Regions from separate parts of the Aminipila sp. genome, predicted to be linked through region 1. Evidence: riboswitches for the same ligand, from Rfam matches in the RefSeq annotation. Region 1 holds a riboswitch; each other region holds the start of a gene.
What was found. A riboswitch is a leader RNA that binds a small molecule or an ion and turns the genes downstream of it on or off. The one in region 1 is predicted to bind cobalamin.
Positions count from the first base shown of each region.

Region 1 (11,072 bases):
GCTATTACTCCTTATCTGAGCCAATTCCTCAACTGTAAATCCGAAAATACTAGAATGAAGTACACTAATTAGTGGGATATCCTGTCTCCTGTTATCAATGATTCTCAGGAGGTTCAGAAAGATTTGAATTTCCAACGTGTCAAAATATCCATCACTATCATTAATATGTGAGGGTATATCCATCTGCATAAGCACCTGTTGAAATTTATCAGCATAGTTCTTCTGCCCTCTCATAAGTATGACTATATCCCGTTTAGTCATGGGTCTTTCTACACTTTTCTTCACATCAAATATGATTTTCCCCAAGGACTCCTTTATCAGCCTGGCTGCTATAAAAGCTTCCATTTCTGCCGATTTCAGTTCTCTTATTTCCTCGTCAACCTCCATATCTTCTGTTATTTTCTGGTCAACTAAATGCAGTTCAGCCAGGTAGTCAAACTCTCCTTCATAGGAAATCCCCTTATACAGTGCTGCTTCCGCATCATATCCTGCCATAAGCTTGGAAAACAAATCATTGACAGCCTTTATCACATTCCCTTTACTTCTAAAATTAAAATTTAAATCAATTTTTGCATCTAGCTCATTTTCTTCTTTCTTAAAGTTCTCATACTTTTCCATAAAAAGCTCAGGTTCTGCAAGCCTGAATTTGTAAATACTCTGTTTTACATCACCAACCATAAACACATTATTATCACGCTTTATAGCTGTAATCAGGGTATCCTGTATCACATTACTATCCTGGTATTCATCTACAAAAATATACTTAAATTTATCTCGATATTCTGCCGCTGCCTGGTCATTTTCCAGAATTTCTAAAGCATAATGCTCTATATCATTAAAGTCTATTAGCTTCTTTTCTTCTTTTTGTTCTTTGTAATGTTCACTAAATTTCTTTACTAACATTGCCAAAGTTTCAGCATGAGGATAAACCTTATTCATGTCCGCGATTTGTTCCGTTAAAGGCCGCATAAAATAGTCTTGCTTTATTCCCTTAAGTGCATCTTTACAACGCTCACGGTATATTCCTGCAAACTCTTTTACTTCATCAAAAGCCTCTTTTTCATCTTTAGTCGTTACCATTCTTACATATGAAATCTTACTAAGTGTCTCACCAAACTGATCAAAATCTCCTGCCTGAAAAATATTTATTGCTTCGTCTATTGAGACAAAATCCTCCTTGCATTTTACTGCAAACTTCACAGCTCCCGCCTCTTCAAAGATTTCAATGGATTTATCATAATTTGCCCTTGCATAAAAAAGTTCCTTTTTTATGTGTTGTTTTATTTCTTCAAACATTTTTGACTGTAAGAATTTTTCTTCATCCATGACCAGATTTTCTACACTTCTGTCCAGCCATTCCCATGGTTCAGGTACGCTTTGAATGGTCTTATACACTTCCAAAATCATTTCCTTAACCAAGTTTTCATTCTTGGTGGAAGCATAATTATTTAGGAATTCAATAAATTCATGACCGCCCTTATCAAACATTTCCTCAAATAAATTATCCATAGCCTGTGCCTGAAGAATAATCTGTTGGGCCTCATCACAGATTTTAAAGTTCGGATCAATTCCTATAACATGGAAAAACCGCCGTATAACCTCCAATGCAAAAGCATGGAAGGTACTTATATTTGCCTTATATATAAGGTTTAACTGTCTACGCAAAAAAACTGTATCCCCTGAATTTTTTTCAATTTCAGAGGTCACAGCCTGGACTATTTTTTCTCTCATTTCTGCCGCTGCAGCATTGGTAAATGTAACAACCAGCATTTCATTAACAGAAACACCTTCATTTATAATTAGCTGTTTAATTCTTTCGACTAAAACAGCCGTCTTACCCGAGCCTGCTGCTGCCGCAACTAGCATATTTTTATTTCTAAGCTCTATTGCTTCCGCCTGCTTTTCAGTCCATTTCATACTTAACCTAACCTTTGCTTTTATTGCCATTTAGATAAAATCTCATGTTTTAATTCCTTAAACATCTTTACATAAGTCTGCTTTGTTTTTAAGACTATATCCCTTGCGATTTCTTGATTATAGGCATGAGAAACATTATTTCTAGAAGCCAGTGCCTGAATCCATGTTTCTTCTTCCTTTATCATTCCTGCATTGTAGGCAGTCTTTATAATCATTTTGGGTGAACCAGTTCTTCCTTCTTCATATCCATGAAGTTCGAGTATTTCTTTCATAGCCTTCCATGATTGCTCAAAACAAATTTCGTAAAGTGCCACTAATCCTGTCAGGACAACATTATCATAAGGTTCATCATACTTAAAAATATCCTCTAAATTGCTTAATGCCTTAGAAAAGTTTTCAAACTTTTTCATATATAAGTACCCCTTCCCTATGGATTGATTTTAATAGTTCCTGGTCTGCAGGTCCATCTAAGTTTACAATATCAAAAAAAAGCAAAGTGTTGACATCTTCCTCTATGTCCAGCATAAAGGATGCAATATCTCCCCCTGATACTGCAAGATCTATGTCACTTCTGTCTTTAAAGTCGTTCCTTGCTCTTGAGCCGAATAAGATTACTTTATTCAGTCCATGTTTTCTTGCCAAAGAACAAATTTCATCTGTCACATTGTCTTTTATCCCTGTTTTTTCAAACACTCTAATTCCTACTTTCCTAAGCTTCTTTCAATTTTAAACTAACCTCTCTCTATTCTATAAAGAATCCTCAGTTATTTCAACAATAATTTGTATTTATATGAAATTAAGCTATCACAATGTAACTTAATCCTAATTCAGAATGCCTTATTAATATATAATTCATAAAATTTGAATAGACTATAACGATTCTTGCCATAATTCCATACACTTCTGCACTTTTAAGGTATAAATTCTACCATTTTTCTTATCTATGTGCATATAAGAAACACCTTAAGCTGGCAAAATGCAAACTTAAGGTGCTTGGATAGTTATTATTCAGATTATTCTTTACTTATTGTTTGATGTAATTTGCAATCATAGTAGTTGCTTCTGCTCTTGTGGCGTTGTTCTTTGGATTGAAGCTGTATGAACCTAAGTTATTTTTCTCTCCGCTTATAATGGCTGCTTTCTGCATAGAGGTGACTGCATCCTTTGCATAACTTGCTATCTCATAACCATCAGCAAACTGTACTGCTTTGTTTGTATTTGCAAGGGATTTTTTTGAAACATTTGCCGCATACTTTGAAATCATTACCGACATATCCTGCCTTGTAATATTGGCATTAGGTGAAAACTTTTCATTACCTGTTCCTCCTGCAATGCCATTTTCAACAGCCCATGCTACTGCTTTTGCATACCATGCTTTTTCAGACACATCACTAAACGCAGAATCTGTGTACTTGCTTAAATCGTTACCACTCATATTGGCAAGAATCTGTACAAATTCAGCCCTAGTAATCTGACTGTCTGGTGAAAACGCAGTTGCACTCTTTCCTTTGATAATGTCCCTTGCCGCAAGATATAAAATATTCTTTTTAGCCCAATGACTTGCAGTGTCTGCAAATTTTACCTCATTATAGCCTATGACATAGGTTGACCAGTGATTATTTTCCATAATGAAATGCTTGCTGTCATCACTTAAATGACCATTATTAATTATTTCAAGACTTCCATCTGGCTTCATCCAGTATGCCACTACAGCTTCCGACTGCTCGCCACTGACAAGTGTATATGGAACTACAGAGACTGCCTTCCCTCCCAATTCAGAAATAATTTTATTTCCCTTTTCTGCAGTAAACTCATATATAGGTCTGCCTTTAATTTTTGATTCAAGTGCATTTTTTGCTTCCTCTGTAACTCCTGATATACCCGTAACCACTGTTACTGCATCAGTTTTTGCTATAGTTATCTTAAGATCCTCCGTTACACTGTTTGCAAAAGTTTTCAGTATATCTGCATCAAAACTTACTTCTCCTACTAAGGTACTTATTGTCAATCTGTCAACACCGGTTTGTAGTGCTGTCACAGATGCCTTTGGTAGAATAGTTTCAATAGATTTAGCTTTAGAATCACTTGTTACATTAATAATTATTTCCTTTTCAGAAGATTTGTCTTTCTTCACAGCCTCTATTAATTCATCTATAGCTTTTTTTATATCTTCTGCCGATGGCTTTACAATAGCTTTTCCATCAGAATCTACTGTTGCTTTTACAGACACCCTAGCTTTTATACTTACACCGTTTTCAGATTCTTGCTTATATGCTTTTCCTCCCCATTTCTCAGAACCTTCTTCTTTAGTATAATCATCTGTATAATGCCATACAATACGGTCCCCATTCTCAAGAAATTGCTCATTAAGTCCCAAAGACGGATGAGTTCCATTAAGAGTATACATCCATCCAGAAAGTTGTCCATTTGTAAATTCAGCCAGTTTTACGTCCTTATATGTAATGGAGGAAACATAATTTCCTGTTGGGTTTTGCCACTTCATCCCCGCTTCCTTTAGTGCCTTTTCAAATATATCACGAACCTTGGCATTTACATCCACTGTATAAGCTGTTTTGGCAATCCATGTTTCCAGATTGTTAGATTTCAATGTGTGCTTTTCACCCTCTTCTCCATGAGATGAATCACCCAGCAAAGTAAAGTAAACAGTTATAGTATTTTCTTCCTGTACCGGTGCTTTAAGGACTGTTACAGGAAATTCCATCTGTGCCGCTCCGTATGTCGCAACCAGTGTCAGTACAGCCCTCTTGCTGCTGTCAAAACCCGTAATCGTTATGTCCTTAGAAGAAAGCCTTTTCGTTGTTCCATCGCTTAAACTTGCAATAAAGGACATTCCTGACAAGTCAAGTGTATCCCCTATGTAATATGTGTTTTTATACTCCCCCAAAAGTTCAAGGGCATACGCCACAGGCTCCTTGCTGATTTCAGGATATTTTTTCCCATTAACCCAATTTTTCAGGCTGCCTTCTCCCTTGTTCAGAAGCTCCGTAATTGTTCCATCTGCCATTTCAGATGTAGTGGCCTTCCTTGCTAGTTTCACACAATCTACACCCATGGGATCATCTGTTCTGTTATAATTTGTTTTTGCAACTCCAGATGGTACACCTTCCATGCTTTTACTTGTATCAATATACTTAACTTGATTATTGGATTTATTTACAGTGGTGCAACTTGTATCCACACATCCAACTCCACCAATTGCACGTTGTGCACCACAATTTTCCCGATAATAATTATTTTCAATCACGTTGCATTTATTTAATGACGCCATATATCCAATGATACTTCCTACATTTGCATTCTCATCAGTTGCTTCCACAGTACCATAAAAATGATTATTTCTTATATATGAATTTGACCAGTTTTGAATACATCCTGGTTCTGCTCCAAAGAGACCTCCTACATTATTTGCTCCCTTCACTACAGCATCTACATAACAGTTCTGAATTGTTACACAAAGAGTATTTGGAGCTGAGTCTGCCTGATATCCTTTTCCAATAATTCCACCCACATAACTACCAGTAGAGGTAATACTTCCGCAGAAACCACAATTCATCAAGCTGAACGGCCCCATGCTCTGACTCTTACCTGATACAATACCACTGGCAGCTCCCGTGCTATATAAATCTGCATAGCTTACACAATTAATAATAGTGCCACTTATTCGTCCTGCAAATGATGCTACATTTCCCACAATTTCTCCGGTTTCCTTGTCTTTACCCATAGTAACGCCTTTTTCAATGACGCAATTTGTGATATTAACCGTATTTCCTCCTGAAGCACCTCCGTCAATGAAACCACTACCTCTTAAATTTGAGCCACTTTTAACAGTAACATTTTGAATATTTATTGTATCAGGGCATCCTTTTGCGTAGCTACCGCCAGTTCCTATATTATAATCTCCGTCCTCTCCGTAATCGACCACATAATCCGAAACAAGGAGATATCCCTTAAAATACGGTGCATAAATTTTAAGATTGCAAACGGTACTCTCACGAACATAGCGGAATAAAGGTTTGTTGGCACCCTCCGCATATGTTAAAGTAAAATTGCCTCCGTCTAACACTCCAGAAAACGGTTTTAAACTTACACCTTTATCATCACCGTTGCCACCGCCTATTGAAGCCCAGTCAGTATCAAGCACAATATCGCTAGTCATTTTAAAATGCATATCTGCAAAGCTGTAGCCCTGATTAACAAAATCTTTTAATTTCGTTAAATCTGCTTGACTGGCAAGCTGCCATGGACTTTCCTCCGTTCCACTGCCTTTCCATGCTTTTAAAACTTCCTCGGGATATGCCACATCTGGCTTATCCACATAAACAGCAATTGGTTTGTCATACAAACTAGTTGTATAATTTTTTCCTTTATATGTATATGTAACAGTACAATATATCCACTGCAATCCATAATATTTATCTGTTTTGGGTGTATATGTTATTGACGAGTTTACATGACTAGTACTAGTACCATTCTGTATAGTCCACATATAACTGTACTTTCCGCCCAAATCAATGCTTGATGCAGTTACCTTAAGTGGTATTACCTCAGTATCTCCCTGTTTATAATAGAATCCATGTGTATATTCTCCGAAAAACCCTTTATTTTTTTCTGAAACCTCTGGTACTTCAACATCCCAGTCAACAATTGGTGTAGGCTCTGCTTCTACAAGTACAGAAACCAGTTCTGAAGCTGTACTTTTCCCTGTATCAGTATTGGTTGCCACACAATAGTAATAAGCTGTTCCTGCTGATTCAGTAGTCGGTACATATCTAACAGCATTTGCCCCCTCTATGGGAGTTCCATTGTCACTATTGTTTTCCTCATTTTTATACCACTGATATTGCAGATTTCCTCCTGCACTAGCATAAATCTCCAGAGCTGCTGCATTATCGTTCTGGATATAATTAGCACTTGCAGGTTGTAACAGGATAGTTGGCTTTTCCGTAGCAAGTTCTTTTTTTAAAATCAGAGTATATGTATTGTCTACATAATTCTCATCTTCTTTATGAATCACTATCGGAACTTTTGCCTGCCCCTCCGCATCAAATTCAAGTTTATCTGCAGTTAACGCCATTTTTTGTCCGCTTACCGCATCCTTTCCACCTATAGTGATTGTAGAGCTTTCTGATTTGGCTACAGGTGTTATATCAATATTCTCCTGCCCTGGCTTCACATAAACCTCATATGAATTTGCCCATGGATTGAAATTTTCTTTTGCAAATCCGTCTACAGTTAAGCTAGTAAAAATTGGTTTTCTTTTGATTGCAATTGTAAATGTATTGATAAATTCATTTAGATTCCATGAATTCTCCATTCCAATACGAATATTACTTACATTTGATTTAATATGAATATTACTAGGCACTCCATATGAATAATCAAGTCCATTGTTAGTCCATTTATTATCTGCAAAACTTCCATAAATCCAACCTAAACCTTCTATATTATCTTCCATGTAAATTGAAGAATAAATGTCACTTACATCCTCAGGAATTGTCAGGCTGTATTCCTTCAACTCTTTGTCAAAAATAGGGCTCAACATACACGGTGAACTCATATCTTCTTTCAAAGCTAATTCAACTTTGCTGAATTCTGGTGCTTTATCTAGTACATTAACCACACATGCCGGTGCAGCCGCTGTAATCGTAGCAGTTTCAGATGGTTTTGCTGAAAGTACATAAGTACCTGATGTTGGGAAATTCAGAATAATATTTCCAGATTTATCACTGATACTTGGTGAAACAACTGCAGATTCACCTTCCATCGTATATGCCATAACTTCATATCCAGTAAGAGCTTTTCCGGACTTAGCTTTGGCTAAATCAAAATATGCCAATTTTAATGGAAAATCTTTACCTTTTATAACCGTTGTTTGTAAAGCAGCTTTTGCCGAAAAAAAGGAAGAAGTACTCTTATTATCAACAAAAACCGCACTGGCAGCTTTATCTTTTTCACTGCAAATAGTGGCAAAAATCTGAAAATTCTTTGCGTCATTATTGCTAGGATTTGGAATTTCAAATTTTGTGTCACTAACTAATGAGGTAAAACGGTATCTCATCCTAAATAATATAGACTTATCCTGCTTTTCAATTCCCCACAGCTTTGTTGCACTGCCTTCACTACTTGCATAGCCTTCCGTACCATCGATATAATACTGCTCATGAGCACAGAGCATTACATCATCTATGGTGATTTTGTTATCACCATCTTTATCCGTTACGTCTAACTTTTTCTGTACTATTAGTTGCCCAGACTTATCCTTTAAGATCTGTCCTTCTGCGCTAACTGTTAAATATACGGGAATGCTTGCTTCTCCTGATTCATCAGCCCACGATATATCTGGTAACGTTCCCAAAATAAAAACTATTACCAAAAGTATGGATAGGCATCGCCTTCTAATGTTAATAAAAATACTACCTTTACATTTTCCCATTTTAGCTTTCCTCCTTAATTTTACCTTACTACATATAATTCTGATATCTCGACATTTTTACAAATTCCTTTATTTGTCCTAAAATCACTGGATCTACTCGCTTGCTCACTGAGATGCACTCGTTTACCTATTGATTTCATTCCTTAAAATAAATTTTTATTGTTGATTCTGGTATATATCCTGGCAGGTTCTATTTCATTGGTGATAAAATCAGGACTTTTCTGTATCAATTCAAACATTTCTCCCGGTTTCATGTAGGGTTTCATAATCTCTGCCACTAATGGGAATAACTGTGTTTTTTCACCGTAAAAATCTATCAGCAGCATCCAGTGTTCATAGATTTCGTTTTCACTCATAGCTTTAAGCAGCCATGCAGACTCCACCTCAATATTTTTCTCAAAGAATTGCATTAAAGTATCTTCTAAGCCATAGGGCACTGTTTCGGGTTTTCTGAGTTTTATTTTTCCTACGTGTTGTTCTCTGCGCAAGGTCATACCCATGGTCTGTGCATCAATGATTTCCATTATCTTTCTATCTAAAACTATATTTTCCTCGAAAGGTGCAATCACAATTCCATTTATTTCTGCCATGGAATCGATTATTAAATATTTAAGCTTGCTATATGGCATTTCAACGAGCTGCTCTTGTCTAAATCTGCCTAAATTTGATTTCTTATGTAGAAATGCAGGAACAAACTTTCTTCCGTCTCCTGTCATTAACAGTGCAAAGTTTTTTGGGCCTTCTTCTTGTTCTTCAGCCGCATCTGGAATCCATAGCACGGATTCATTGAGCTTTTTAAAAAATTCACTCTCACACTCTTGAGTTTTCTCCTGTATAAACTGTTTAAATAATTCGGTTAATTCTGTTTTTCTTTCTTCCATGTTATTCTTTCCTCCCTGCTTGCATATATAAAATATCTTGTGAACCAAAAAGAGCTGTGACTTAAATAAGTCACAGCTCCGTTTTTAACTGTCTATTTTAATGTACTCTAAACCCGTGCTATAAAAAACAAGCACGTTATAATCAAGCCTTCACCCTAACCGAGGTATGTTTAAAACTTATGTTTGTCTTCTGACTTGCGTATCATCATCTTTTGCCAGTCTTCCCAAGGTTTTCACTCAGTGACTGCCCTTTTTTCAGGGCTAAGGCTCAGACTCCTCGCTTACAGCGGCGGTACCGTCCCGGACTTTAACCGGTGTTCCATCTTAGCCATTAGCAGTTTTACTACTAACGGAACATAAAATACATTATTACCCAATATTCACTTTTTCACTATTGAATTTATACTAACAACAAATTTTCAGTTTGTCAATATGCCAATGACTACTTCTGTTATGGTAAATTTCCTTCTTATGCACTAAAACATCCATTTTTTTTGTTGCTTTTTAAAAGTCTATTAAAACCTACAATACCCGCAAATAAATAAAACACATTTAAACTAATATACTGAAGCCATTCATATATACTAACGGATAAATTCAAATATATTTCTCTCGAAATATCTATTCCTAACGCAAAGGGAAATAAGTATTGTATATAATTGGAATTTATATTATATACGCTTGAAAATATAAGCATGATTCCCGAAAGTACATACATAAACTGTCCCATTACTTTAATTTTTAAAGTAATGCCGCCAAAAATTACTGCCCAACCAAATATACCTAATAAAGCCGGGGCATAGATTAGTACGCTAAATAAATATTTAACTATGTGCGTTATGTTTATAATATTGAATAAACTAGCAAAAACAACGACACATAACTGAGCAATAAGACAGATTGCAAGATTGGATATAATCCTTGCAAACATTAAAAATATAAAATTACTTTTTGTTAATAATTTTGACTCAAGTATCCCGCTATAATACTCACCGCTAATGTTGAAAACATTTACTTGTATAATGAAATAACTAAATTGCCAATATGTATATCCAATTAACACTAACATACCTTCGTTGGCAGCACTGACATCATACCATTCGGATATTGCATTGCTGTCATTAACAAGTACAATTAATCCATACACCCCAATATTTGCAAGAATGTTTATTAGCAATGCTATCTTACTTCTAAATTGTCGGAACAAGTCATACTTTAGTTCATATACCCAAGGAGTTAAGTTAGTAGATACAAATTTTCTCATAATTTTCTATTAGCTCCTTTACTTCTAAATGTTCTGTTACTCTTCCCCTATTTTGACCAGCTTTCACAAATAGGTAATCATCTGCAACTCCAGACAGAAAATTCACATCATGAGAGGAGATGATTATTGATACGTCTTTTGTTTCCTTCAGCTTTTTTAACAACTCCTGTAATACTAAAACCGAATCAATATCCAGCCCCCACGTTGGTTCATCAATCAATAATATCTTTGATTGTGCGCATAATCCAGCTAAAATGCAGACTTTTTTCTTTTCTCCTGAAGAAAGACCTTCAACTAGTCTATTTAAGTAATCAAGGATTCCAAAGTCCTCTGCATACTCATAAATTAAAGCTTTCGATTCACCTGGACTATTTCCCTGTAAAATACTATAATACATCATATTTTCAAAAACTGTATTCTTAAAGTATAAGCATCTGTCTCCAGACAAAATCATAGTCACGTTATCTTTTGCCCATTTGTCATCCAGTGATTTTCCATCAATCAAAACACAACCATTCGTAGGATATAATAATCCGCATAATATTTTTAATATGGT
Region 1 is NZ_DAMBYD010000007.1:71,751-82,822, forward strand. Features, by position in the region: gene addA (helicase-exonuclease AddAB subunit AddA) at 1-1,947, opposite strand, end outside; gene RTW14_RS10950 (HI0074 family nucleotidyltransferase substrate-binding subunit) at 1,938-2,327, opposite strand; gene RTW14_RS10955 (nucleotidyltransferase family protein) at 2,314-2,610, opposite strand; gene RTW14_RS10960 (S-layer homology domain-containing protein) at 2,942-8,371, opposite strand; gene RTW14_RS10965 (enhanced serine sensitivity protein SseB C-terminal domain-containing protein) at 8,515-9,252, opposite strand; cobalamin riboswitch at 9,417-9,626, opposite strand; gene RTW14_RS10970 (hypothetical protein) at 9,722-10,516, opposite strand; gene RTW14_RS10975 (ABC transporter ATP-binding protein) at 10,494-11,072, opposite strand, start outside.

Region 2 (11,072 bases), on a different contig from region 1:
TTGATATTAGCCATCACAGTACTGGTTTTTGCACTAAGCCTATATAGACAAAGTCCTGTAATGGATGCATTGATGTTTGCGATTTCTTTGGCTGTTGCAGCTATACCTGAAGCACTGAGTTCTATTGTGACAATTGTTCTTGCGTTAGGAACCAGAAAACTTGCTTCGGAAAATGCGATTATACGCAAACTGCATTCTGTTGAAAGTTTGGGTAGTATTTCTGTTATTTGTTCAGATAAAACAGGAACATTGACACAAAACAAGATGACAGTACAACAAATTTATTTAGATCACACACTGGTGAATGCAAGCGAGGCAAATATTGAAGATCCGTTGACAGATAAACTGATTTTGGCTGGGCTACTGTGTAGTGATGCAGTTACATCGGAAGATAAGAGTATTGGAGATCCCACAGAAATCGCACTTCTTGATTTTGCTGAAAAATATGACAGGGATGAATTGATTGTAAGAAGTCAATTCCCAAGGATTTCTGAGCTGCCTTTTGACAGTGACCGCAAGTTAATGACCACACATCACGAATTGGATGACATACCAGTTGCCTTTACTAAAGGGGCTTTGGATGTTATTTTGCGAAGAGCAACACATATTGAAACGGCGGAAGGAGTTCGTCCGATTCAGGAGGAAGATATTCAAGCATATGAAAAAGTTAATTTTGAATTATCCAATTCAGGATTGAGAGTTCTTGCATTTGCTTGGAAAGAAATGAATGGTGAAAATCTTGAAATGCAAGACGAGTATAACTTAATTTTGCTTGGTATTATTTCAATGATGGATCCACCCCGTGAAGACTCGGCACAGGCTGTTGCAGATTGTATTCAGGCGGGCATCAAACCAGTCATGATTACAGGTGACCATAAAATTACGGCAGCAGCAATTGCTCGTCAAATTGGTATTCTTTCAAAAGATGATCAGGTCATTGAAGGGGCAGATATAGAGGATTTAAGTGATGAAGAGTTAGAAGCACTGGTACCTCATGTTGCAGTATATGCCCGTGTTTCTCCAGAACATAAAATAAGAATTGTTTCTGCATGGCAGGCATTAGGTAATGTTGTTGCCATGACCGGGGATGGGGTAAATGATGCGCCAGCTTTGAAAAAAGCCGATGTAGGTGTGGCTATGGGAATTACCGGAACGGAAGTGTCCAAGGATGCGGCAAGTATGGTATTAACTGATGACCGGTTTGCAACGATTGTAAAGGCAATCAACAATGGCAGAAGTATTTACGGTAATATAAAAAATGCTGTGAAATTTCTTCTATCTGGTAATACAGCGGGTATTATTGCTGTTCTGTATGCTTCTTTATCGGGGTTACCGGCACCATTTGCACCGGTACATCTATTATTTATAAATTTATTAACGGATAGTCTTCCGGCTATAGCAATTGGTGTTGAACCTGCACACGGTGAATTGATGAAAGACAAGCCGCGTGATGTATCAAAACCTATAATGGACCGAAGATTTGCAATTGAAGTTTTACTACAAGGTATTGTGATAGCCATAGTGACCATGACAGCCTATCATATTGGCACCGAAGCAGCTGGACATGAAACTGGGATGACCATGGCTTTTGCAACTCTAAGTTTAGCCCGCTTAGTGCATGGTTTCAACTGCCGCACTGATGCACCGCTAAGCCTTAAAACATTCTTTATGAATAAGTTTAGTTTCATGGCTTTCTTTGCTGGTACACTCCTGTTATCAGCTGTACTGGTACTAGAGCCGTTGCATAAATTATTCGAAGTGGCAGATTTGACAGGGAATCAAATGGCAATTATTGGAATACTAGCATTTGTTCCTCTGGTAGTAGTACAAGCTGTAAAAAGAATTATTAAAAGATAGAGCTGGGTCAAAATAATTGTGTCCGTATGCAGAATTTAGGTGGCGCTGAAATTTAACAGCGGACAATGTGGCTTCATATAATAGAATAAGCTGAATGACTGTGCTTATTTTATTATTTAAAAATTTGGAGGCATATTTATGAATGACTTTTTATATGGTTTGACAGGATGCATTGTTACGCCATTTGAGCCTATATATAGTGAAGCCAGACAAGGCTTTAACAGAGCAATACAGCAATATCCCTTAATTATAGTATATTGTAAGAATAAACGGGATGTATCAAATGCAGTGATTTGGTCGAGGAAACATTGTGTACGGATTCGCATACGTAGTGGAGGTCATAATTACGAAGGATATTCAAATGGAGATTGTACTTTAGTTATTGATATAAGCGAAATGAACCATATGAGGATTGATGAATGTAAAAAAAAGTTATATGTTGAGAGTGGGGTAACCAACAAGCAGGTATATGGATATGTATCCTCAAAGAAATATCCTTTTCCAGGTGGCACCTGCCCATCCGTTGGAGTAAGCGGATATTCTCTGGGTGGAGGCTGGGGACTTTCCTGCCGCTATCTTGGGCTGGGTTGTGATAGCTTGGAGAAAATAGAAATGGTAAATTATGAAGGGGCAATTATTGAAGCAGACCGCATAAATAATTCCGATCTTTTTTGGGCTTGCCGTGGGGCAGGTGGCGGAAACTTTGGTGTCATTGTATCGATGACCTTCAAACTTCCTCCACGAGTTAATAAAGTTACCCTTATCGAAATAGATTATCAAAATGTCACTTCAGAAGAGCAAGAAGAATTTCTTCATATTTGGCAGAAATGGCTTAGAACTGCCGATAATAGAATTACGTTGATTTCCAGAATCTATAACTCTGTCAGTGATGGCTTGGCTATGCTGGTAAGAGGGATATTCTATGGTGAACCGAAAGATGCAAAGCGAATGATGGCTGATTTCCTTGCACTTGAAGGGGCAGAATACAATATTGAGTATGTTACTTTTCTGGAAGCGGTTACCATTATTGGTAGTGTATATCCTTCCTCAGAAAAATTTCAATCCGTAAGCCGTTTTGTTCTAAGATACTTTAATTGTAATGAAATATCAGAAATTGTAGGATTAATCAAAGCGCGCCCTCAAGGGTCTGTATTTGCTGGTATTTCAATGTATGCACTTGGGGGTAGAGTTGCAGAGGTCGGAAGAGATGATACAGCTTTTTTCTATCGCAAGGCACATTTTATCATTTGGCTGGAGTCTATATGGGAAGAACGTAAATATGCAAGTAAAAACAGGAAGTGGATCAGTAATCAATTTCCATATCTTGAAGCAGTCACTACAGGCTCATACGTGAACTTTCCTTATGGAAAGCTTCCAAATTATTTAGAAGAATACTATGGGAATCATGTAAATGAATTAACACAAATAAAAAGAAAATATGATCCGTTAAATGTTTTTACATTTCCACAAGGTATTAAAGCAAGTTGCCATAACCGTTCAAAATCACCTATATCAAACTTATTAATGAAGGATGATGAAGGTATGATAAACCAACCAGATGGTATGAGCCATAGAGGATTCCGATATGTATCAAAGAAGGAAAGATAATATCAAATGGATTTGTAAAAATGGGGTACTGAAACTACTTGTATATTTGCAGTCATAAGCAGTCGCTACGCTGTTGACACTAACCCTATTTAATGGTAACCTATAAGTAGATATAAATTGGAAAATAATTTAATAAATCATTTTATGTTCTGTTTTAATTTGTTTAACTTATAAATTAGGATGGCTAAGAGGGAAGCAGGTGAGAGACCTGCGCGGTCCCGCCGCTGTAAACGAGGAATTTTTCTAAAATACCACTGAGAGAATCTTGGGAAGGTTAGAAAAGTGATGATACGTGAGCCAGAAGACCTGCATAAAATGAATAAAGTAGTATTCCGCGGGAAATCGGCTATACTGATTTAATATGTACATATTTAGATGTGATACATGGTTTTTTTATTTGCAGCAAAAACGGACTGTAGTATTTTTTTACTACAGTTTTTTTGTGCTCAAAATATAGTTGTGTGGCTGGTGCTTTACTTTTTCGGGAGAATACGGGTTTTATCTAATCTAAAAAATATAACGCATTATGCGATGATATAGATAAGAATAATAGAAGGAGAAGAGGAAGCAATGTTTTTTGAAATGAATAAAGTAAAAAAAGCGCTAGTGATTATATTAACCATTGCCATAATTTTTACAGGTTTTTGTATACCAGAAGCCGGTAACATAAATGTGTATGCAGATGAAGTCACAACGGGCAGCTCTGGTAACACTAGTGAACCTTCAGCAGGTGACGGGAGTAATGAAAACCCTTATGTCATAAAGACTGCCGATGAGCTGGCATGGTTTGCAGAGGAGGCCAATAAAAATCTGAAACTATGTGCCGTTCTGGGTGCTGATATTAATATGGGTGGGGAAAGCCGCCCTTGGACACCAATTGGTACAGGCGTTGATAGTCAAAAGCCCTATACTGGAGCCTTTGATGGGAAGGGTCACACTGTTAGCGGCATCTATATCAATTATGAAGGAAAATACCTTGGCTTTTTTGGAAACCTGGGTTCTGGAGGTATTGTAAAAAATCTCACAGTAAAAGGGAAAATTACCACCAATGCTGACAGAGCTACATACAGCGGAGGAGTTGTTGGATGTGCCAATGGTGGCAGTCAGATTGTGAATTGTGCCAATTATGCTGCTGTGAGTGCAAAGGACGGAACAACTGTAGGCGGGCTTGTAGGCGGCACAGAGGGTAATGCCAATAACAAGGTTAAGATATTAGGCTCTCTCAATGTAGGATCTGTGTCAGGAAAAATGATGGCAGGTGGTATCATTGGAAACGCTAAATTTGCTGATGTCAGTTACTGTTATAATAGTGGAAATATTAGTGCTTCAGGTTCTCATGTGGGAGGACTTTTAGGTTACATAGCTAAAATCTATCCTTCCAGCTTGCATAATAGTTACAATGTTGGAAGTGTTAAAGGAAGCAGTAATGTGGGTGCACTGGCTGGATATCCAGATGGTATCTCTACTAAAGTTAGTGATTGCTACTGGTTGGAGGGTTCAGCAGAAAAAGGCTTTGGAGGTACAGCTTCAATTTCAGGTACTAATGAAGTTAAGACTGCTGCAGACATGAAAACGGCAGACTTTGTTATGTTGATTAATGGGGCAAATTCTCCACAGGAATCTAAGTTCATAGCGGTTGAAGGAGAATATCCTGTTCATCAGTGGCAGCAGCCAGCCATGAGTGACGAGGATGCAGTGGCAGCAGCAGTGGACGCTTTGACTATGGATACTTCAAATCCAGTAAAGATTAATCTCACCCTTCCATCCACTGGAATCAATGGTACAGCCATTTCATGGAAGTCAGGAAATGAAGCAATTATTTCCCATGATGGTGTTATTAATCCTCCTGATGCAGATACAAAAGTTACTCTGACGGCTACCGTATCTAAGAATGGAATAGAGAAAATAAAAGATTTTGTTTTTACAGTAGCAGCCGGAAGTGACAGCCAGGATAAAGAAACTGTAGATAAAGCTATTCAGATTTTATCTAATAACATGATTCCAAAGAATGGTACAGATACAAATTTTATTACTTTTATAAATAGTACTTTGGAAAAGAAGAACATTACAGGGGTTAATGTAAAACTAATAAATCCGGGTACACCTGCAAGAGCGGATGTGGGAAGTATAGGGGCAAATGGAGAACTTACATATTTTTATCAGGACCCGTCAACACTGGGTTACAGTACAGCCTTCGTTTTTATTAATGACATTAAGCTGACTCTCTCTAAAGGGAATGTCAGTAAAGAGATTACAGTAAAAGCACGACTGGATTGGGATGAAGGTCAAGTGAAAGATTGGCTGAATAAAGCGGTGCTGTATACAATTGATTGGGAAAGTATAAAGCAGAATAATTCAGATCAACAAGCTGTTACGGATTCATTAAGCTTACCCGTGCGTAAACGTGATACAAAAAACAATTTGCTTGCAAATCTCACGTGGAGCAGCAGTGATACCGGTGTAGTACAAATTGCCAAAGGAGAGCTTGGTAGTGACAATCCGATTGTGGCAACAGTCAAGCATCAGGCAGAGGATAGGGAAGTTGTTCTTACGGTTTCTGCTGAGAGTACAAAAGCACTAGGCATCACTGGCACAAAAACCATTATACTGAAAGTGAAGGGGGATGGTAAATCTCTATCTGAACAGGGAAAAATGCAGGCAATGCTGGATAAACATTATACTGAAGGGTGCCTGACTCTGGTTTCTACAGGCAAAAAAATCATAGGTCCGGTCAGTAGTGATGTGATGATACTAAAGCATTCTAGAGACTGGTTTGATGCCGAATCGGGACTGGAGTTTGATTCAAAGATTACAGATCCTAACTCTGAGAGCAGTACACGGCGAAATTATGATTTTACTGCTACCATTTCCGATTCAAAATATGCTGATTCAGGATATCCTAGAATCAATGTATACCGCCCGCTGCCAGGCCAAAGCCCAGCAACGGTCAACGTAACAGTAAGTATGACTAAAGTCAGTGACAAAAGTATCAGCGCCAGTAAAAAACTTACTTTCCAGATTGCCCCATGGGAGCAGAAGGAACTGGACAAAGCCATTGCGGATGCAACAGAACTGATGGGTAAGGCAAAAGACGATTATGCCACAGCCCTATTGAATGGTACGAAGAATACGGCAGATAATATAACCGAAAATCTTGCTCCATTCCGTAATGTTACATTAAAGGATGGCAAGCCAGTATTCAGTAACAATATTAGTACTTCTGCAATTGGTCTGATTGCCGATGAATACCCGGGGTACGATCCAATGATGGTGTACAGCGGAGGATATCGTACCTTTAAATCCAGTCAGGAAAATACGATTTCCAATGAAATGCTTCAGCTGATTGGGAAGGTACCAGAAGACAAGCAGATAACCATAACTGCATGGCTTACACACTCAGAGCTTGGGAAATATTGGGCAAAATATGGAGCTGCAAAAAATGCCGCTTCAGAAGATCAAGAAGCCTACAAAGCTTTCAAGGATTTTTATAAAAATGAGGTAAGTGCTACTTATACGGTAAAAGGTACAGGCGGGGAACCAGATCCTTACGGTACCAGTGCGGATATCAATTTTGCTTTTTCTTATGATGGAAATTTTGAGGTGCAGCCAGTTCCAATGAAAGTAGAGGCAGGTTATGCAGCCAAGTTTGGTATAGGAAGTCCATCAACGAACCCTACCGTTTTAGATGCGGCAGTTATGGCTCATAAGCAAAAGTATGGGGATGCATTTACATCCGATTCAGCTCAAAACTATATGGATGGGGTTTTGACCAAGCTTTTTCAACATGATGTAACAAATACCTTTTTTGGTCATTACATCAATGGTGTATATAGTGCAGACTATGCTAATTCAGCGAAACTAAAAGACAATGATGTGGTACATGTCTTTTGTTACAAAGATAATAATGGAGATCCTGTAGCTAATTTTTACAAGGATGGCAACTTCGTTTCTGATATAATTACAACGGACGGTTCTCTGACTTTGAATTTAATGAAGGCAAAGGGATATAAAGAAACAAAAGCAACCCCTGCTGATGATGTACAGGTAGGTGTGATGGACAAAGATGGCAAGTTGTCTGGTGATAATATTGTGGCTATGGTAAAAAGCGATGTTGACGGCAGCTTTACTCTTAAATTTATAGAAAATGGAACTTTCTTTATCATGTCTGACCACACTTGTGATGGCAAAGATATGCAACCTGCATGGTGTAAAGTCACGGTGTCTGGTGCAATGACGGAAGCAGAGATGCGTGAGTTGGTGGAACAGGATAAGAATGTTCTGGCGATAGATGGTCTAAATACGGATGGGACAACCTCTTCAGAAATTCTAGGGTTAGCTTCTCAGGGAGCAAGTGGAAAAACCCTGATTAAATGGGAGTCAGATACTTCTTCCGTTATAACAAATAAGGGACAAATTATCAGAGATTCACAGAATCACACGGTTAAGCTAAGGGCAGTTATATCCTGTGGTAGTGTGAGCGAAAGCAAAGACTTTACTGTAAACGTTTCTGCACTGACAAATGATGAAGCTGAGAAAAGTCTGAACGAAGCAAAAGCAAAGCTGACAACTGAGGCACTTGCTCCAGTTGAATATGATGGACTTGATCTGGAAAGCAAGATGTATCTGATTAATTCAAATGAACTGGATACAATTCTGATTACAAAAGCCGTAGCCATTATAGACAACCCGGAGATTAAAGTAACTCTTGAAAGCTCTTCCAACAGTGCTGTTGATGCTGACGGCAAAATCACATATGGTAATACTGAAGTAACCGGACAGGCTGTATTTAAATTAACTGTTGGAAATCAAACGCAGAATCATACGGTTGATGTAAAAGTTCCAGCTCACATGAAGAATAAAAAAGAATATATGGAGGAGGTTGCGAAAGGTTTAACTTTTGAAAAGATAAAGGGAGAAAATGATACAAAAGACGATATTAAATGGGCGCTTTTACTTCCAAATGAACTGGATATGGATGAAAAATATAACGAGACAGAAATTATCGCAGAGTGGGTATCAGATCATCCAGAAATCATTAAAATTCCAAGTGAAAGCATTGTAGATCAGAACGATCTAAACGCAGTTTATAAGGCAGAAATCATAAGACCTACTGTAAAAACAACTGTAAAGTTAACGCCTATGTTCTCTTATTATACGGAAGAAAAATCAAAGAGGGGCATATTGCCTCCTGGACCTATGCCTGAAAACATGAACCTGGAGCCAATTGTAGTTCAGGTTAATCCACTTACAGAGGAAGAGAACGCGGCTATAACAAGTACGCTAAATGAAGCTCTTGCCACAATTGGAAGTGAAAAAATAACAGCTTATAAAGATGGTAAAGATAGTCAAAAATCAGCAGATCTAGCTGCAGTAATGGATGACTTACACCTATATGAGTTTGATAAAAATAGTGCATATAAGGATAGTGGTATTCGTGTTACTTGGTCTAGTAGTAATTCTGCTATAACCGTCAACGGACTGAGTGCTAAGGTTTCTCGTCCCACAGGAACACAAAACGCTGTGGGCCAGCTGAAAGTAACACTTTTCAAAGATAATATCAGTGTCAGCAAGGATTTTGACGTAACAGTTCTTGCAGATCCAGATGGAAAAGTTAAAGCCGGAATACTTGCATTTATGAACGCTATTACTGCAGGCTATGCAGGTAAAGATGCCTCCTGGTGGGGAAGAATAGATAGCGGGAAGTTTTGGAATGCAGTAGGAATGGAGGCTTATAAAAACTATCAGCCAGATACAAGAAATATGCTTTCAAAGGAAGCAAAACAGGCATTTATAAATAAAATGATTGCTATGTCTGTAAAAGGCGATTCAGAAGCAGTAAAGAATGCCAACATTCAGGCAAATGCTATAAACGGTTTAAGTGCTCTGGGCTATAATCCAACAGAACTTTGGACTGTAAACCATACAAAATTCAGCGCTGTGGATAAGCTAAAGAATATTAATATTGATAGCATGAATAATGATCAGAAGAAAGCGTATAGAACGATAGCTCCTTATGTATTATCTGCTTTCAGGCAGGGTGACTACTCTACAGAACAGCAGGAAAGTGCTCATATAAAATTCTTGATAGAGCAGTTAAATCTGGATGCAAACTGGACTATTGGCATAGATTACCCAGCAATGATGATGCAGGGGCTGACACCATATTATGACAGAACTGACGTAAAGAAAGCTCTGGATTCAGCAATTGAAAAACTATCTGCTATGCAGGGTGACTACGGAAGCTACGGAAATTCCAATTCTGATGCTATGGCAATTATAACATTGGCACAAATGGGAATTAATCCAGCAAATGACAATCGATTTATAAAAAATGAAAAAAGTCTCCTTGACGGAATGCTTTTATACAAAACAAAGGACAGCAAAGGTTTTAGTCATAAGCAGGATAAAGATTACAATGATTTGTCTACATCTCAAGGGCTGCTTGGATTAATATCTGTACTTAATGTGTTGGATACAGGTAAAGCATACAACGTTTACGACTTCAGTAAAACAGCTAAAACTGTAGCCTATGCTAATGGAACCATTGCAGGAGAACCAGACGAGCCAGAAATAAAACCGGAAGAGGGTAAGGAAATAACGGTTTCCTTTGCCATGAAAGCCGATAAGGGCACCTGGATTCCAACAACTTCAGTTACTTTGAAAAAAGATGCAAAAGTATATCATGCTTTTGTGAAGGTTTTAAATGATGCAGGATTTACTTATGTAGGAGCAAACAGAAACTATGTTTCATCCATCACCAATAAAGAGGGTAAAACTTTAGCTGAATTTACCAATGGACCTGATTCCGGATGGCTATACAAGGTAAACGAAAAAGTGCCGAATGTGGGACTGAAAGATTACACACTTGCCAATGGAGATAAACTAGTATGGTATTATACAAATGATTGGACAAAGGACCCAGGCGCTATAGAAGCTATGGGGGGAAGTAAATCCGTAAAGATTACAGAAGAAAAAAAAGGTACCTCTGTAGGAAGAGTGGTAGCGGAAGCCAAGATAGATAGAAATGGAACAGCTGCTGCAACTATATCCGATAAGGATATTTCTTCTGCCATAAAAGATATGCTGAAAAAGGCAGCAGAAAGCAAAACGAATCTGATTAAAAAAGTGTCTATAGAAGTAAAGGCGGATGACAAAGCCACAAAAGTAGAAACAACTATTCCTAAAGTATCCGTTACAGAATTAAATAAAAATGTGGATGCAGTAATGGTGAATACGCCTCTTGCAAACATCAGTATGGATAGAGAAACCTTGAAAAATATTGCAGAAAATATCAAGGGAGATATAAAGGTATCCGCTGAAAAAGCGGATTTACAAAAATCCATTATGAAGGACGAGAAGATTTCTAAGGATATAAAAGACAAAATAGAACAAAAGATAGGTAACAGGCCTGTATTTGATTTTACAATGCATTCTGGAAACGATAAAGTTTCTCAATTTGCAGGAAAAATCACTATTTCTATTCCATATAAGCTTCAGGCAAATGAAAAACCAGAAGGTATTGTTGTATACTATATCAATCAGGATGGAACAATGGAAAAACTATTTGATGCAAAATACAACAGTGGAAATGTTGAATTTACAACAAG
Region 2 is NZ_DAMBYD010000006.1:29,227-40,298, reverse strand. Features, by position in the region: gene RTW14_RS09350 (cation-translocating P-type ATPase) at 1-1,857, shown strand, start outside; gene RTW14_RS09345 (FAD-binding oxidoreductase) at 1,996-3,465, shown strand; cobalamin riboswitch at 3,593-3,793, shown strand; gene RTW14_RS09340 (immunoglobulin-like domain-containing protein) at 4,036-11,072, shown strand, end outside.
Region 2: it holds a riboswitch for cobalamin, as region 1 does, so the genes downstream of both, RTW14_RS09340 (immunoglobulin-like domain-containing protein) here and RTW14_RS10965 (enhanced serine sensitivity protein SseB C-terminal domain-containing protein) in region 1, are expected to answer to the same signal.

Region 3 (11,072 bases), on a different contig from region 1:
AGCGTCAAAGTTTTCTAAACTCGGTGCTTTTTTTATGCTATCCATTCCTTTTATGTATTCAATATTCGATGATGTAATCACAGCTCCGGCAGATTCTCCTATATAAAGTTTTCCGGAATTAACTTCATCAATAATCACTTTATCTGTGCCAGTTCTTTTCAATTCCTGCAGCAAAAAAAAGGTGTTTCCTCCTGTCACATAGATGAAATCATTATTTTTGATTTTGGAAATTATTTCAGCAGTTGTAGCCGTTGATATTTCCAGTTCATCAACAATTAAACCCATTTTTTCAAGTGCTTTTTTACCTGTGGTCACATTGAATGCAAATTTTTCTACTATGCTTGCGGTAGGTATAAAGGTTACTGTTTTGCCGCTCAAGTCCTTGTGAAAATTTACAAATATGTCGGCTACATCCTTAAAAGATGATACTAAAAATAGCTTTTTCATGAATTCTGTCCCTTTCTTTATTAAAACATCATGCCGTTTATAACCTGCTCTATTAAAAGCAGTGCCCCTTTTATTCCTATATGTGTTTTAGGGATTACATCTATATAACCCATGGTTGGTAAAGAGATTTCTATGCCGCTAAAACTCAGTTCTCTAAGTTTTAACTTTGCTATGGTATTAGCATTAGCAAATACCAGTTCACTATTGGTCTCTAAAATGTTGTTTTGAAGTGATTCCTCCATACTGTGAATCTTTAGAAATTCTCTCAACTTTATCTCCATATTTCCGGAATCACACTGAGCATTTAATATAGATATGCTTTCTGCCACCATGCCAAAATACTCTACAAGGAAAGTTACATAGCTATAACACTCCGACCAATTTCCTTCCACTGCAAAGGGCACACCTTTTGGAAGACCGGTTAATGAATTTAATCTGGATAAATATATATATGCCCGGGCTCTTGCTTTTTCACTTTCCTCCAAAAACTTTTCCATACCCTTATAATCCGTTTCTAAAAATCTGCAAATATCTTTCATGAAACTCTCAACCGCTTTAAATCCCACGGGCATCCCCTGGCACAGGTAACAAGGTGTTCCAAATTCCTGCTTTAGATACTCTGCTATATTTAGTCCGTACTCTGCATTTATAACAATATTTAAATCTGCACTTCCTACTTTCTTTATACTTTCCATGGTTAAGTCACAGGATAAAACTGCATTTACTTGAATACCGCACATATTTAATAGACGTTTCAATTCTTGTATGTCTCCCTCAAAGTGTTTATGTATGATGGAGATTCCAATAAGATTCACAATTTTTTTATGGCTCTTACCCGGCTTTTCTTTGCCTGTTTCTTGCTTTATCCACCCTCTTTCCAAGAGCTGGGTGAACAATTGTATTAATGAATATTCAAACCCCTCACATACTGTCTTTGAATAGCCAGGTGTCTGGATAAATACGCAGGGAATATTTTCACACAGTTCTTCTGCTATTCCCTTCAGATCATCACCAATTAAAGATGCTCCCGGTGAATTAACTATGCAGATTATATCAAACTCCATATTGTTCTTAAAAAAAGTTAAGGCTTCTACAATTTTATCTTTGCTTCCATACACGTAATCTCTTTTATCCAGATAGGTACACGGGACTCTGAGTTGCCCGAAATACCACTTTTCAGGATAGTTTAAGGGATCTAGTTCTAACTGCTTTGTATTTTGATTATCTGAAGTTGCAGAATGATAGAACTTGCACCCTGTCGGTCCATTGATTAAAACGATAGCTTTAGAAATTCCTTCTAGTCCAAAAACAATGCCTGAGAAACTATCTGGTGTAATATTTTTTAAATAATCGTTCATCTTTTTTCCATTCTCCCTGTAAATCTAATTTTATTAAAGATGCCCATCTTTCTACCATGCTGCACCCTGAAAAGAAACCTGCATCCGGGCACATAGGTATGGTATCGGTTATGCAGTTTTTATATGCTTTACCGGACTCATAATTAGACAATAAAATATCCGGTTCATATTTTTCTATATCGCTCTCCCGGTTTTCCTTGTCATAATTTTCTTCTATGACAAAACTAGGATTCAATTGAGTCCTAAATCCCTCATCCTGTGAAAAGTTGAGTATACATACTTTTACAATTATAATTCCTGCATCAATGGCCGCCGTCAGTATCCAGTCAAGACTATGATTATATGTAATAATCATAAGTCTTTTGCCTTTTAACGTATCTTTAATAGTTTTCATTCTTTCCTTATAAACGATTGTATTTTCTTCAACTATTTTCGCCGCTATGTCCCATTCTCCCATTACTGTACTTATTTCTTTAAGCCACTCTGCAGTTTCAGCAAATCCCACAGGAAATTGCTTGTCAAAAAATTTACAGCCATATGTTTCTTTAAAGAATTTTTCCAGAATCATACCAGTATAGTCTTTATATGCAAGTAGATTCAATTCAGCCCTACAGAAATTTTTCAGTTTGTCAAATGTTGTATTACAAAGAAACCTACAGTTTACTTTTACATTCATTTGCTTTAAATATTCTTCAATAACTTGAAAATTACTTTCTGTATTTTTTGCAACAACCTTTTCAAATACAATGTTTACTATTTTTTTCTCCGGTTTAATGTTTCTATCTATGATCTGAGTTGCCAGTTCAGTATAGCATAAGAGCATGCCTTGTAAATAATCTCCTGACAAATTTCCATCAGATTTTACCGTAAGTATTGGCGTATCTTTATCTGCTAAATCTTTTACTTGATCAATGTCATCCCCTATAATCCCCGCTGGGCATGAGCTGATAATTATGATAGCCTTAGGTTTTTCTTTTTTTATATCTTTGATCTTTTCAATAAGTTTTTCCATACCCCCAAAAATCATATCGGTCTCGTTCATTTCTGTGCATTGAAAATTAGGTGATATGGAAACAGGCATCAATGATCCCCGTTCAAAAAGTCTACGTCGGCCTGAGGAACTAATACTTTGATAGGACAAATAGGCACAGTTCTTAGGAGCATGTGCCAATATTACGGCGTCCTGGATATGGATGCTCATAGTCATAGCCCCATTAAATGCACAGCCATGCAGAGGCTCATTTCTTATAACATTCTTTGACAAATACCGGTTTAATGATGTAGCCTCATCTACGGCAGAATGTTTTTCTTTTTGCCCTCTTATACGCTGTTGTTTTAGGGGTTCTTCCATTTCCTCTGAATTACATTTACTGAACTGGTTTCTGTCGTCCCCTTTTACAGTCTGGTAAATAACGGATTCCAGTTCATCATCTGTAAGCGGGTTTGCTTTATACATTGGAACACCCTCTATTATATTTCTGCTTAAAGACTTAAAGATTTCATCAATCTTCTTTTCTTCATGATTAATATCCGCCCCTTCATTTACAACCATTTTACGAGAAATAAGTTCTGCAACCGTAATATTTTCTCTTTCCGCCTCTGCAAAGACATTGCTTCTTGGAATTTTAGCACAAATTGGCAGGCCAACTGCTGCTGCAAAGGCATGAACTTTTCTGTCTTCATCTTCAATATTACGGGAGTTGTATAACAGTCCCGCAACTCTGGGCTTTCCACTGTCATAATTCTTTATGCCCCTTAGGATATTATTGGCTGCATACATAGCCATATATTCCCCTGAGGTCACTAAAAATATAGTGTCTGCATACTCTCTTCTAATGGGGACAGCAAACCCCCCGCATACGACATCACCCAAAACATCGTACAGAACTATTTCATAGTCCTTCTTTACCTGAAACTGCTCCAAAAGTTCAAATGATGTAATAATTCCTCTTCCTGCACATCCAACTCCCGGCTCAGGTCCTCCTGCTTCCACGCATCCTATAGAACCATATCCCTCAAACAATATGTCTTCTCTTTTATAATCTAACGCTCCTGTTATTTTGATATAGTCTAAAATGGTTGTTATCCTTCTCCCATTTAGCAAAAGTCTGGTTGAATCATGCTTTGGATCACACCCAATTTGTAATACTCTCTTGCCTGAGTCAGCAAGTGCCGCTGATATATTTGCACTGAGAGTAGATTTCCCTATACCACCCTTTCCATAAATTGCTATTTCAGTTTTCATTGTTACCTCCATACTTGCTAAAGACTTATTGGTTTTGGGTTTTGGGTTTTGCTATAAGCAATCTATAAAATATCTATTCTTACATATCTGCCGTCAAAAATCGGAACACCTGGATTAAATTCAACAGGTTTCCTAAAAAGTGGTCCATCACATACAAACGTATGGTATTCTCCGTTCTCACCGCATGCATCCACACCCTCAGACTTTAGCTTTAAAACCAGTTCTCTAGTCAACTGTTTTCCTATGTATTTTGCATCCATTTTTTCTGTATCTACAACGGTGATGTACGTTATAAATCCACTGTCTATAAAGTCATAAACCACCTGTTCTCTTGATTTCTTCCAAAGAGGAAGCAGTGGCTTCAAATCTGCATTTTTACATCGATCTGTGTTCCATGCTAGATGATCTTCTATATCTATATCTCCAAATACACAGATTTCTGCACCTTTAGCTCTTTCCTCTTTTAACACTCTTTCAAAGTTCATTTCATAATCTTTCCCTGACGTTATTATTAACCTTATGGGAATTTGTAATGAATCCGAAAGCCTGTCTATCATATTTTGGCCAATGCCATGAAACCACGTTCTATCCTTGTCCTCATTATATGTCATAATTAAACTTTGAGGTTCAAACCCCATGTCAATTGCTTTATATATAGCTAACGTGCTGTCTTTGCCACTACTATATGCCGCCGTAAATTTTGTATTTTTTTTCAATTCCACTCGCCTCCATTATGATAAATTTTCGTTATAAAGCTCCAAACAATCCTGCTCGTTAACACACAAAAACTGTAACATTACTGTTACAGCCGTTTTTCTGCAATTATTAATTTTTGTGAACACTGTGGATACACCATCCTGTTCAAGTCTTCTGAATGACCCGTCGAAAACTTTAGAAATTTATGCAGGTCTTCTGGCTCATGGGTCATCATTCCCTTCAACCTTCCCAAGCTAATAGCTCAGTGGTTTGTCATTTATGAGGATTAAAGCCTCACAAATACAATCTGATGGAACTCTTCATATACAGCGGCGGGGACCGCGCAGGACTTTTACCTGCTTCCCTCTTAGTCTGCCATATAATAAAAATAACCAACTTTTATCCAGGACAGAACATAAATTTACTATTTAATTGTAATCTTTATGCTATCATTTTCCCCATTAACTGTCAATATAAACTGTCTATAGGTAAAAAGTGTATATACTATAAACTATGTAGTCGAAAACGCAATTTGCCCATTTACAGTTGGACGAGAAACTGGTTATTTACTGGTTATAAATCAACTCTGCACTTCCATAGGGCATAGACTTTTCAAAATACAAGGCAATCTTTGAATCTTTGGATACGTGAATCTTTGTATCCCATAATCCTTCTTCCGTTTCCATAATTTGCTCCCCGATTAGCTCTAAAGAATCCGGAAACCAAATTTCATCTATATAACTGTCCCCAAAAGCCCACTCTCCAATTTCCTTCACCCCTTCTTTTATGATAATGGTATCAGCCACAGTAAAAGCAAATGCTCCCTGGTCTATTTTCTCAACAGTACCTGGTACAATCACTTTTTTTAAATTGACACCATGGTCAAAATCCCATGATAGCGCAGATTCATATATTTCAGTAACACCTTCAGGAATCGTAATTTCAGTTTCATTCCCTACGTAAGCATAGAGAATGCTGTCTTTGATACAGAAACCATTCTCATCTTCAAAAGTGCGATAATACTGTTCTGTAGCATTTAAAGTTTGGGGAGTTGATTGGACGTCCCGTGCAAACAGAAGGATTACTAAAATTGCTAAGACTGCTATAAGCAAAGACCTTTTAATCATGCGATATATTCCCCCAAAGTGAAAGATTTGGACTACACAGGCAAAAGGTCAGGGACAAAGCCACTAAGACCGCTGTAGAGCCACAAATAATAAATAAAACCGTAGTACAATAAGATAATTTTATCAGCTTTAATAAAAATTTTCTATAATTAAGTCAAAATATATATTAAAAATCAATTATGCTCCAGTTGTTGTACACTTGTTGTCAAACCAAAATTTTAGCTCCCAATTCCAAAAACTAAAAAACCCTGAATCCGTTAGAATTCAGGGATGTTATCATGGTTGCGGAGTCAGGACTTGAACCTGAGGCCTCCGGGTTATGAGCCAATTGCTTGTACTTTTCACTTAATAGCATACCAGCGCACTTTTGCTCACTTTTCAACGTTTCCGCCGCTTTTCGTTTCCTTTTGATGCATTTTAATACTATCAAAACCGTAGCTTATTTGTCAATAGAATCCATAAAATAAGCTACCAAATAAGCCACGTTTATTGATGTAATAGTCGATATGTTGCTGGACCCTTATCGCCTTTCCTTCTTACACTGCAATCTCATAAGCCCGTTTATTTATTTCCATCATAAACATTTTACTAATCGTTTTATTTATATGCTTTGCAATAATTACAAATATTGTTTAATTGCTAATTGTCTGTTCTAAAATGAGATAATATTGTACACTTGCTTTAAAATCTTGAATATTAAAATCTTAGTTTTCCTCTCCATTTCTACTTTTATTTCATCACTTATTAATTCTCTGCCACTATCTTGTTTTAATCTAATTATTTTATCCAAATATTTTTGAACATCTTCATCAAAATCTATTAATTGTTTATTACCATCTCCTCTATTAATATTAAATTCACAATCCTTCCATAATTTTTCAATATACTTATTTTGGTTTTTCATCAAGCACTCTTTAACTGCTTTTTCATTATCTTGATCAAGATTAGAAAAATATATTGTCAAATCATCTATGGTTTTTTTATCAATAGGCAGCAGTAGATATAAATCTTGCTTTATGTACTTGAATTTGGATTGGGAATAAAATAGCTCATTCCCCATATCAATCATAGGCACACTTAGCTCTTCAAACTCTTTTATTGCAGGCATACAAAAATAATCAAACTTGTACATAGTAAAGAAATCCATACTATTTGAACTCAGTCCATCGTGTTCGTATTTGACTATGTCATGTAGAAAATAGTCAAATATCAATTCATCTTTACATTGTATAGTAATGTTTTTCTGATTTGTACATTTCATATTAATTAGTAGTTTCGAATTTTCTCTTTCAGTAGATCTAATAATGTCCAGATTTGTAATGGGACATAATGATATAACTTTATGCTGGTCCTCCAACCCCCATATATAATTCAAATTCAGGTAAATGTTATCATTATCAAAATACTCAAAAGCATAAATAATATTTTCCACTTCATCATCATGATATAAATGTCCAAACTCGAAAGTTTCATTAAATTTTGCAATATCCGAATAACTATAGTCCGTAGATTTAATGTAGTAATTCCCTATAGCTGACATAATCGTTCTATATTTTTTATCATTTAAAATATCATTATGCCCGTAGAACAGATGGTATAGATAGATTTGTTCTACGGGAATGTCAGCAAATATTTGATGATATCTATTTGCACCAATTGTTAGATTCTTTAAATCAGAATAAATTTTATGGCTTTCCCAAATTGCTCCTCCTGCCTCATATCCAAATGATGAAAATGCCTTAAGCAACTCTCTTCCTTTATTCTCTTCAACTTTATCAGATTGATTAAGACTAAAAATATCTATAATTAAATTTTGAATTTTTTCGCTTCCCTGCTCTTCCATTAAATATGATTCTTGCTTCTTTAAAATCAGAAATCCAATTGCCTTTACAAAAATTTCTAACGCAAGTTCTTTAAAATCCTTTTCTTCAAATATAATATTTAATTTTCTATATAAAAGGTCTTTGGTTTCGTCATCAATTAGTCCTTCCTTTAAATACTCACTAAATTTACTCCATATTATTTTTATTTCGGGATCTAATTTCTCCCTTAATTCATTATATTTTGCAACACTATTATTTTTTTCCATCGATTTTAATATTATCAAGTATAATCCTTCAAATGCCGCAGAAATCATTCTTTTTAATATTTCAGGGAACTCTCTTTTAGCTCTTTCAGTAACCTCATCACGATTAATTTTCAAATATTCTGAGGTGTTATCAAAAGAAAAGTCAATACAAACTGCGGTTCCTCGCAAAATATTCTGCATAAGTAAGTTCCTTAATTCTTCTGAATGAATAACTATGCCTTGGTACGAACAAAACATTGCTTTTTCCCTATCAATTTCTTCAGATAATAGCATATCGAGATTATGGCCGTTGATGTAATCAAATACTTCTATCTCCATACAATATTGTTTTTGTCTTTTAAAATAGACATTAACTATATATTTATCAAGTAACTCTATTGAAACTCCTACTTCTTTCCCACCCCATAATAATATATCTTTTGGTACACCATTCAAATTTGATGTTTTTGGTTTCTCATTTACTCTACCAAAATAGTAATCATAGTTTTGCATTAGGTTAATCCTTTCCAATGTACATATCCTTTTAATACAATTTGATATTCAGTTTAAACAATTTACCATTGTAAGTCCCATTTAGATAGCTGTTTATTATTCTTCCATAATAATTTGACTCATTGCATTCATAATCTATATATTTAGGATTTTTATCAATCTTTTCAGGATCAACGAAAATAAAAGTTTTTGTCCCAGTTGGAAGTAAACCAAAATCATTTTGTAGCTCATTATATTCTACCCAGCCTTTATGACTACTTGAGTGAACAACAATCTCATTTATTCCCTTATTCTCTAGCATAGATTTTGTAACAAAAATCACTTTTTCAGAAACCATAAAAGCTGAATGAATACCAATCCCAAAACTTCCTGTTGGTTTAAGGATTTGAACTATACCTTCAGTAGCCTTGTCTATCTCTTGACAATCGGTATGCGTACCGGGTATTAATATCCTTTTATTAAGTACTTCTTCTGAAATTCCAATTCCGAAATCTTCAAAAATTACAACTACTTTATTTGAACAACTTTCCATTTTCTCTTTAATAATTTTCTTTTTTACGTCCTCGTTTAAATTTGAATTAAATATATTGGAATCCATTTTTGATAAAATGGTTCTAATTTTAATAATTTGTAAATCTATGTCACCATCATCTTTTTCTAGAATTTTATCTAGTTTTACTTCCTCTAAATTATTAAAATTAATATTATGGAAATCAAACACATACACATTTATTGGTAATTTGGAAATTTTACAATTATGCTCTCCATTTAAAATTTCCTTTGTTAAACTTAGCTGATAGTCTTGTTTTGTCAAATTTAAACTATCTTCAACCTTTTTTTCTTGACAGATTTCTAACCAAAGTTTGATTTTTGAAGCATCAATACAATTCTGTAAGTACTCACGCAAAAAAGCTAGCGAATCGTTGTAAATACTATATCCTGTGATTAATTCAAATGCCTTTTTGTCATCAATTCGCATATTTATGTTAACTCGACAATATTGTTTTGTGCTACCTTGCTTCACAATTCTAATATCAACGTGTGGAGCTCTAATATTCCAGTTTTCAGGAATAAATTTGTAAATATTATCTCTAAAATTTGTAATTTCAAGTTGAATCCAGTCGCACCATTCTCTCATGCTACGTACAACCTCTTCTTTAGAGCTTTGCGCTTCTATATAAATTTCCGTAGGAGAAATTAGAAATTTTTTAACCGAGTGATGCTTTTCGTAGTGTATGAGACTATCAGAGCTAAGAGGATAATAATCTTTCACAAGCATTTCATTATATCTATTTGAATCCAAGTCAAGAAGATCTCCTATACGAAGTAAAAATGCTAAAAATCTAGGATGTATTTCTTCGTTAAATATTCCTCCATCCCTTATCAGTAGTTCATCAATTTCAGAAATACTTCTTTGATGCATCCACACTATCTCTGAAAGAAGCACTTCAATTCTATCCGGGAAAATGTTATTTGGATTTATGTTTATCTCATCTCTCTTGAATCTATCAATTATGATAGACGAGCTACGTGCTCCATGGCTTGATCTATTAAATTGGGCCACTAACCGATAAATACTAATCGCACATTTTATTGTCCAAGAATTATCATCTTTATTTGATTTTATAATAGCTATTTTCTGTTCCTCTAAATTAGTTTTTTCAGCTAAAATCTCTTGCGTTACATTTTTTACATCTTGCTCAAATTCCTCACTTTTTTTGGCTTTCTGTAAAAATGAATTAAACTCGTTACTAACGATAAGGTTCATTACTTCATTATAATCCAACGCCATTGAATAATCATGTAAGTACGCTGATAATAAAATAAGATAAATATCTGTGGCCGAAAGGCACTCTATTCCTTTGTCTCCAAGCAACCTTTCTATTGAAATAATAATTCTCTCCGAATGACTTTGGTCATGCTTGCTATACTGAAAATAAAACCATTCAACGTGTTTTAGTTTCTCACAGATCAAGTTTTTATTATAGCAATAAATCTCCCAAAGCCTTTTATATCTCTCATTTTCTTTTCCTAAACTTTCTAATTTCTTTTCTAAGGTTAATTCATACATTTCTTTATCTCCAAAATTTATTATAGTTCTATTTTTGTAACAATAACCGGTACCGCTTTAATTCCTACGCATTTGGCTATAGTCAACCTATGCTTTCCATTTCCACCTATAAAATATTCACCTTCATATTCTATTACTTCTGGTAACCCATAAAGTTCATCGCAATATTTTATGGAATACAAAAATTTTTCAAATTCTTCTTTGTTTTTATATAAATCAAAATTTATTTGTTTATGTAAACCTAGTAAACATTCTAACCAATTACTTTTCCCTATTGAATCCGTTCTATACCAACCTACCAACTTATCTAAGTCAATTATCTTAAGGAATGGTTTTAAGTTTTCACCTTTATATTCATGAGGTATATTGCACTGCTTGCAATGCGTATTAATAAGTTCTTGCTTTCTATCATCGTCAACACAAATGCTTGACAGTTTTTCCTCTAATGATGTATTAGGACTAATGCTTTTAAATTGCTTAACCATTTCATGTAATTCTTTCATTGTCACTCCTACATATATCTATCTGGTATAAATCTTATATCCCT
Region 3 is NZ_DAMBYD010000011.1:99,037-110,108, forward strand. Features, by position in the region: gene RTW14_RS15175 (peptidase E) at 1-447, opposite strand, end outside; gene RTW14_RS15180 (nitrogenase component 1) at 468-1,805, opposite strand; gene RTW14_RS15185 (nitrogenase component 1) at 1,771-4,050, opposite strand; gene RTW14_RS15190 (diphthine--ammonia ligase) at 4,113-4,766, opposite strand; cobalamin riboswitch at 4,936-5,149, opposite strand; gene RTW14_RS15195 (leucine-rich repeat domain-containing protein) at 5,313-5,873, opposite strand; gene RTW14_RS15200 (hypothetical protein) at 6,526-8,454, opposite strand; gene RTW14_RS15205 (HD domain-containing protein) at 8,486-10,525, opposite strand; gene RTW14_RS15210 (hypothetical protein) at 10,546-11,028, opposite strand.
Region 3: it holds a riboswitch for cobalamin, as region 1 does, so the genes downstream of both, RTW14_RS15190 (diphthine--ammonia ligase) here and RTW14_RS10965 (enhanced serine sensitivity protein SseB C-terminal domain-containing protein) in region 1, are expected to answer to the same signal.